One region of the Sphingobium sp. TA15 genome, then DNA from elsewhere that is predicted to be linked to it. Evidence: riboswitches for the same ligand, from Rfam matches in the RefSeq annotation. Region 1 holds a riboswitch; the other holds the start of a gene.
What was found. A riboswitch is a leader RNA that binds a small molecule or an ion and turns the genes downstream of it on or off. The one in region 1 is predicted to bind cobalamin.
Positions count from the first base shown of each region.

Region 1 (3,366 bases):
TCGTCAGGGGGCGATCCAGTATCGCCAGCGCGCCGGCGCTATCCTGCCGGTTGATATGATGCATAGCCTCGAAATTGCGGCGCAGGCGGACTTGCACCGCATCGGCGGTCACGATCCGGCGCGCTTCGGCGAAGGCGGCCTCGGCCTGGTCGAACAGGCCCAGATTGGACAGTTGCAGGCCGCGATTGACCAGATATTCATGCGCCCGGTTCGCCCGTTCGGCAGGGGTCAGCTTCGCCGCATCCGGATCGCGGGCCAGCCGGTCGGTCAGGCTGTCGAAAAACTCCGCCGCTTCGGCATAATTGCCCGAAGCGTTGCGCCGATAGCCCTCCGCCAGCACAGTCTGCGGGTCCAGCGTCGCCGCCTGCAGTCGGGCATAACCCGCGTCGTTCGTCCCAACCGTCGCGATGTCGACCCGGCCCGGCACGATCCGCCCGGCCATGACGGAGCGCAGCCCCAGGTCGAGCGCGCTTGCATAGGCGGCATAGCCCTGCGCGACATAGATCGTCTTGCCGCGTTTGACGGCCAATATGCGATAGGCGCCGACCGCGCCCGCGCAGTTGCGCATGAGCGCCGAGCCTATGCCGGGCAAAGTGACCCCGCCGGGCGCATTGCACTCGATCGCCTCCCTGCGCGAAGCCGCAAGCCGATCCTGCAATGCCCCATCATCCTTGTCCGCACCGCGCCGCAGCGCATAGATCTGGCCGACGGGGCGCGCGGCATCCCGGCACACCAGCGTCCATGCGCGATCGAACATCGTTCGCGCTGCGGGGTCGCCAGTCGCGCTCTGCGCCTGGCATAGAGCGCCGCCTTCGCTGCCGATGCGGAAACTGTCCCTCAGCAACGGACGGTCCCCCGTCGCCTGGGCGTGCGCCGCCACGGACAGAGTCAAGGCGGCCCATCCCGCAAGCCCGCGAACCAACTTCCCCAAAACGCTCAAGGCCTATCCCCCAAACCCTGCCGGATATGTCCGTGCAAAGCCCCCTTTTGCATGATCGGGCCGTCATAACGCCCCCCGACGCCGCGCCGCAAGGCGAAACGCGCCCGGCAGGGGCATGTTCGCCCGCCTCCTGTCCAGGAGCAAACCAGGGAAGTGACAGTTGAGCCCTTGTTTTTGGGCGATACAGGCGGCCGATCCGCCGCTATGGTCGCCGGTGATCAAGCGAGTTGCAGCGCCGATCATAGAAGAATGGAAGACGTCATGCTGAACATGCCCTGGGACCAGCCCGCCACCATGATCGACCTGGACGGCAAGGCGCCGATCATCGGCACGATCCGCGATTGCGCCCAGCATTTCGCGATCTTCAAGCCCCATGCGAAGGAACAGGCGCGCATCCTGTTGACCCAGCCGGTCCATCGCGAAGGCCGCAAGACGCGAACCTGGGTGCTGGAGCCGTGGGAGATCGAAAAGCTGGTCGAACGGCTGAGGGCGGAGGTGCATTGAAATAGGATCGTCGTCCCCGGCGCTGCGAGTCCTACGCCTCCAGCGCCTCGCCGGGAGCGGCGCGTTGGCCCTGCCCGACGGAAGAAGTCGTCATTGCTCCTCTTCCCATTTGCTCGCCCAGCCTCTATGCACGCCCATGAAGGCGGGTTTCGGCTGGCCTTCATGATCGCGCCGGTGCCCCCTTCAGGGGGCTTAATAGGGAATGCGGTGATGAATCCGCGGCTGTCCCTGCAACTGTAAGCGGCGAGCGAGACGCATAGCGATCCTCCGCACATGCGGCAGGATCAGCCACTGGGCCGGACGCTAAGTCATGCGAGGCCTGGGAAGGCCATGCGCCAAGCCGTGACCCGCGAGCCAGGAAACCTGCCTGCGTCTGGTCGCTCTTGCCATGGTCCAGGGGATGGCCGCGGCACGGTCCTCCGTCTGAGCGACGCTTCACGCAGCGGGAGCTGCTGTCCGCATGCCGGGCGCAAGAGCGTCCGTCCGGCATGCAGGCGGCTTCCGTCCGGTTCGCAGACGCCGACGGGGATCGTCCCTATGACCATATCGTCCCATGCGCCGGCTGGCCGCCTGCGCCGCCGCGCCGCCGGCATGTTCGCCGGGCTCCTCGCCGCCAATCTGGCCGGCTGGATCGCGGCCTTCGCCATTTTCGCCGGCGACCCCGTCATGCTGGGCACGGCGTTGCTGGCCTGGAGCCTGGGCCTTCGCCATGCCGTCGATGCCGATCACATCGCCGCCATCGACAATGCGACCCGCAAGCTGATGCAGGATGGCCAGCGGCCCCTTGCCGTCGGCTTCTGGTTCGCCATCGGCCATAGCGGCATCGTCCTGATCGCCGCTGTCCTCATCGCCTTCGCCGCCAATGCGCTGAGCCGGGTGGAGGCCGCCGGAGCCATTGGCGGCACCATTGCGACGATCGGGTCGGCAACCTTCCTCTTCGCCATCGCGGCGATGAACCTGATCATCCTGCGATCAGTGCTCAAGACCTTCAACCATGTTCGAAGGGGCGGCGCCTATGTCGATGAAGACATGGACATGCTGCTCGGCAGCCGGGGTCTTCTGTCGCGCCTCTTCCGGCCGCTTTTCCGGCTGGTGACGCGAAGCTGGCACATGGCGCCGCTCGGCTTTCTCTTCGGCCTGGGCTTCGACACCGCGACGGAGGTCGCCATTCTGGGCCTGTCCGCCGGCCAGGCGGCCAGCGGCCTTTCCATCGCGACCGTCCTCATCTTCCCCCTGCTCTTTGCGGCGGGCATGGCGTTGATCGACACGGCGGACGGCGCGCTGATGATGGGCGCCTATCGATGGGCGTTCGTGAAGCCGATCCGCAAGCTCTACTACAACATCACCATCACGCTGGCGTCGGCGCTGGTCGCGCTGCTCATCGGCGGGATCGAGGCGGCGGCGCTGCTGGGCGACAGGCTCGGCCTCCGCGGCGGCGCATGGACCCTGGCCGCCGACCTTGGCGATCATTTCAACAGCCTGGGCTTCGTCATCATCGGCCTGTTCGCCGCCTGCTGGCTGCTGAGCTGGGCCATCTACCGCTGGAGAGGTTTCGACGAGATCGAGGTCGCCTCCATCGCCGGCCACCAAGCACAGGGAAATCCCGCATGAAGAAGATCCCCGCCACCGTCATCACCGGCTTTCTGGGCGCCGGCAAGACCACGCTGATCCGTCACCTCATCGAACATGCGGGCGGTCGTCGCCTCGCCCTCATCATCAACGAATTCGGCGATGTCGGCGTCGACGGCGCGCTGGTGCAGGGCTGCGGCGACGAAGCCTGCCCGGACGAGGACATCATCGAACTGGCCAATGGCTGCATCTGCTGCACCGTGGCCGACGATTTCCTGCCGACCATGCAGAAGCTGCTCGACCGGCGTACCCCGCCCGATCACATCATCATCGAAACCAGCGGCCTTGCCCTG
Region 1 is NZ_AP025356.1:375,604-378,969, forward strand. Features, by position in the region: gene Sj15T_RS18860 (CHAT domain-containing protein) at 1-892, opposite strand, end outside; gene Sj15T_RS18865 (hypothetical protein) at 1,202-1,444, shown strand; cobalamin riboswitch at 1,600-1,830, shown strand; gene Sj15T_RS18870 (HoxN/HupN/NixA family nickel/cobalt transporter) at 1,982-3,055, shown strand; gene cobW (cobalamin biosynthesis protein CobW) at 3,052-3,366, shown strand, end outside.

Region 2 (3,366 bases), on a different replicon from region 1:
CAACGACCTGCTGCTGGCGGCGGCGAAGGCGGGCAAGCGCGTCGTCCGCCTGAAGGGCGGCGACCCCTCGGTCTTCGGCCGCTCGGCGGAGGAGATGGAGCATCTGGCGGAGGCGGGCGTTGCCGTGCGCATCTGCCCCGGCATCACCACGGCCAGCGCGGCGGCGGCGAGCGGCCATGCCTCGCTCACCCTGCGCGGCGTGGCGCGGGGGCTGACGCTGGTGACGGCGCATCTGAAGGCGGGCGAGCCGCTGAAGCTCGACTGGGAAGCGCTGGCCCGGCCGGGCGGCACGCTGGGCATCTATATGGGCCGCGCCGCTGCCGGAGAAATCAGCCGCTCCCTGATCGCCGCCGGGCGCGATCCGGAGACGCCGGTGATGGTGGCGGTCAATGTCTCGCTCCCCAATGAGCGGTTGATCCGGGGCAAGCTGTCGGCGCTGGCCTTTCTGGTGGCGACGATCAGCGACGAAGACCCGACCCTGCTGCTGATCGGAGAAGCGGTGGCGGGGACAAATCTCCCCGCCGACATGGCCGCAAGCGCCTCTATCACGGTCTGACGTACATCTCCTCCGTTCGGGCTGAGCCTGTCGAAGCCCTCTTCTTCTCCTCAAGAGAAGCCGAACCCTTGGACAGGCTCAGCCCAATCGGGGAAAAGTGAACCGCTCCAGATCCTCCGGCCGGTTGATATTGGGCAGCACGAACTCCGGCCGCTCCACGATCCGCGCCCCGACCCGCTCCAGCCAGCCATGGATCGACCGGCTATTCTCCTCGGCCAGATGCGCATCCAGCTCTCCCGCCAATGAAGCGGGCCAGAATCCGGCCAGTTGCTGCCCCTTCAGGATCGCCGCGCCATCCCCGATCAAGGCCTGCGCCAACCCGTCCGGATAGACCGGAACGTCGCACCCCGTCGTCAGCACCGCGTCATAACCCTGCGCCGCCGCATGATGCAGCGCGGCGTTCAGCCCCCCTAACGGTCCCATGTCCGCCGCCGGCCGGTCCGCCAGCCCGGTCATTCCCGGAACGTGCCGCCCGCAAATCACGACCGTCTCGACATGCGCGCCCAGCGCCGCCGCCGCATGATCCAGCAATGTCCGCCCATCGAGCATCGCCAAGGCCTTGTCGCTGCCGAAGCGGCTGGATCGTCCCCCGGCCAGAACCGCGCCCAGCAATCGCATTCCGTCCCTCCTCATGCCGCTTGGCATTGTCCTCGCTTTCCCTTATGGCGCGCGGCGCGGGCGGGGACAAACCCTCGCGCGCAAAGAAGATCGCGCCGGTGCCCTCAAAGGGCTGAAAACGGGAATGCGGTGCGGACGGGAAACCGTCCTATTCCGCGGCTGTCCCTGCAACTGTAAGCGGTGAGCGCGATGCACTTCGGTCCATGGACCGGCCACTGGACGCAAGTCCGGGAAGGCGTGCATCGCTGCATTGACCCGCGAGCCAGGAGACCTGCCGGCGCATGGTCGCTCTTGCCCTGGCCCAGGGGTTGGCCATGGCACGGTGTTTTCCGTCTGAGCGACGAAGCGGCGCAGGGCCGCATCGGTGCGGGGGAGGGCACTGGCGTCGACTTCCCCCTGCGCCGACCGCGATGAGCGGATGCCCTGAGCCATGAAGTCGCAGCGACGCTCAGGGAAACAGATATAATGTTGAAAGCCACCATCTCTCTTGCCGCTTTGCTCGCGGCCGCGCCCGCCCTCGCCGCCGATGATGACGAGATCATCGTCACCGCGCTGGGCATCGAGCAGCCCCGCGACGAGGTCGGCCAGGCCGTCACCGTCATCGACGCCGAAACCATCCGCACCCGCCAGAGCGTCAGCGTCGTCGACCTGCTGGCCACCACGCCGGGCGTGCGCTTCAACCGCAGCGGCAGCCTGGGCGGAGTGACCGGCGTTTCGCTGCGCGGCGCGGAAACGACGCAGACGCTGGTGCTGATCGACGGGGTCAAGGTCAACGACACCAGCGGCATCGGCGACATGTACGATTTCGGCAATCTGCTGACCGGCAATATCCGGCGGATCGAAATTTTGCGGGGGTCCAACTCCATCGCCTATGGCAGCCAGGCGGTCGGCGGCGTCGTCAACGTCATGACCGGCACGCCTGCCGCCGGTTTCGCGGGCAACGCGTCGGTCGATTACGGCTATAGCGACACGCTGAACGCCAAGGCGGACGTTTCGGGCGGCAGCGGCATCGCATCGGGCGGCGTCGGCATCGCCTATTTCAACACCGACGGCATTTCCTCCGCCGCCAACGGCGCGGAAAAGGACGGCTATGAGAATATCGCCGCCAATGCCAAGCTGAAGCTGGCCTTCACCGATACGCTCAGCCTCGACCTGCGCGGCTATTATATCCATGCCGATCTGGATACCGACAACGGCGTGTTGGACAGCACGGCGGACACTTCCAAATCCGATCAATATGTCGGCTATGCTGGGCTGAACCTGGCGCTGTTCGACGGCAGGCTCACCAACCGGGCGGCCGTGACCTGGTTCCGCATGGACCGCGACTATACATCCGCATTCGGCCCCTATGGCTATTCGGGCACCAATCTGCGCTTCGAATATGAGGGCGTCTATCAGCCGGTCGATCAGGCGAAGCTGGTCTTCGGCTATGAACATGAACGGCCCGATTACGACTTCTCCGGCTTCGGCTCGACCGAAAGCCACCGGGCCGATATGGACAGCGTCTATGCGCTGGCCATCGTGAAGCCGGTCGCCGGCCTGTCGCTGACCGCCGGCGCGCGGCATGACGATCACAGCCAGTTCGGCGGCGCTACCACCTTCGGCGCCAATGCCAACTACACGCCCAACGCCGGCGCGACCAATATCCGCATGAGCTATGGCGAGGGGTTCAAGGCCCCTTCGCTCTACCAGCTTTACGGCGCCGACGTCGGCAATGCGGGCCTGCGTCCGGAGCGGTCGAAAAGCTACGACATCGGCTTCGACCAAAGGCTGGACGGCGACCGGGCGATCCTGTCCGTCACAGCCTTCCGCCGCGATACGAAGGACCAGATCAATTACGACTATTCGATCGGCCTTTACGGCGGGTACAATAATCTGGACCGCACCCGCGCCAAGGGGGTGGAGGCGATGCTGGCTCTGAAGCCTGTCGATGCGTTGACCGTCACCGCCGCCTACAGCCATGTCGATGCGCGCGACCGCAATACCGACGCCCGGCTGCCGCGCCGCGCCGCCGATGCGGTCAGCGTTTCGGCGGACTATGTCTGGCCCTTCGGCCTGTCGACCGGCGCGACGGTGACGATGGTGGGCGACAGCTTCAACGATGCGACCAACGCGATCCGGCTGGACGGCTATGCCGTGACAGACGTGCGGGCATCCTTCCCGATCCGGGAGAATCTGGAGATCTACGGCCG
Region 2 is NZ_AP025355.1:2,136,233-2,139,598, reverse strand. Features, by position in the region: gene cobA (uroporphyrinogen-III C-methyltransferase) at 1-556, shown strand, start outside; gene Sj15T_RS10640 (molybdenum cofactor guanylyltransferase) at 635-1,174, opposite strand; cobalamin riboswitch at 1,254-1,468, shown strand; gene Sj15T_RS10635 (TonB-dependent receptor) at 1,640-3,366, shown strand, end outside.
Region 2: linked by a shared signal. The riboswitch ahead of Sj15T_RS10635 (TonB-dependent receptor) and the one ahead of Sj15T_RS18870 (HoxN/HupN/NixA family nickel/cobalt transporter) in region 1 are both predicted to bind cobalamin.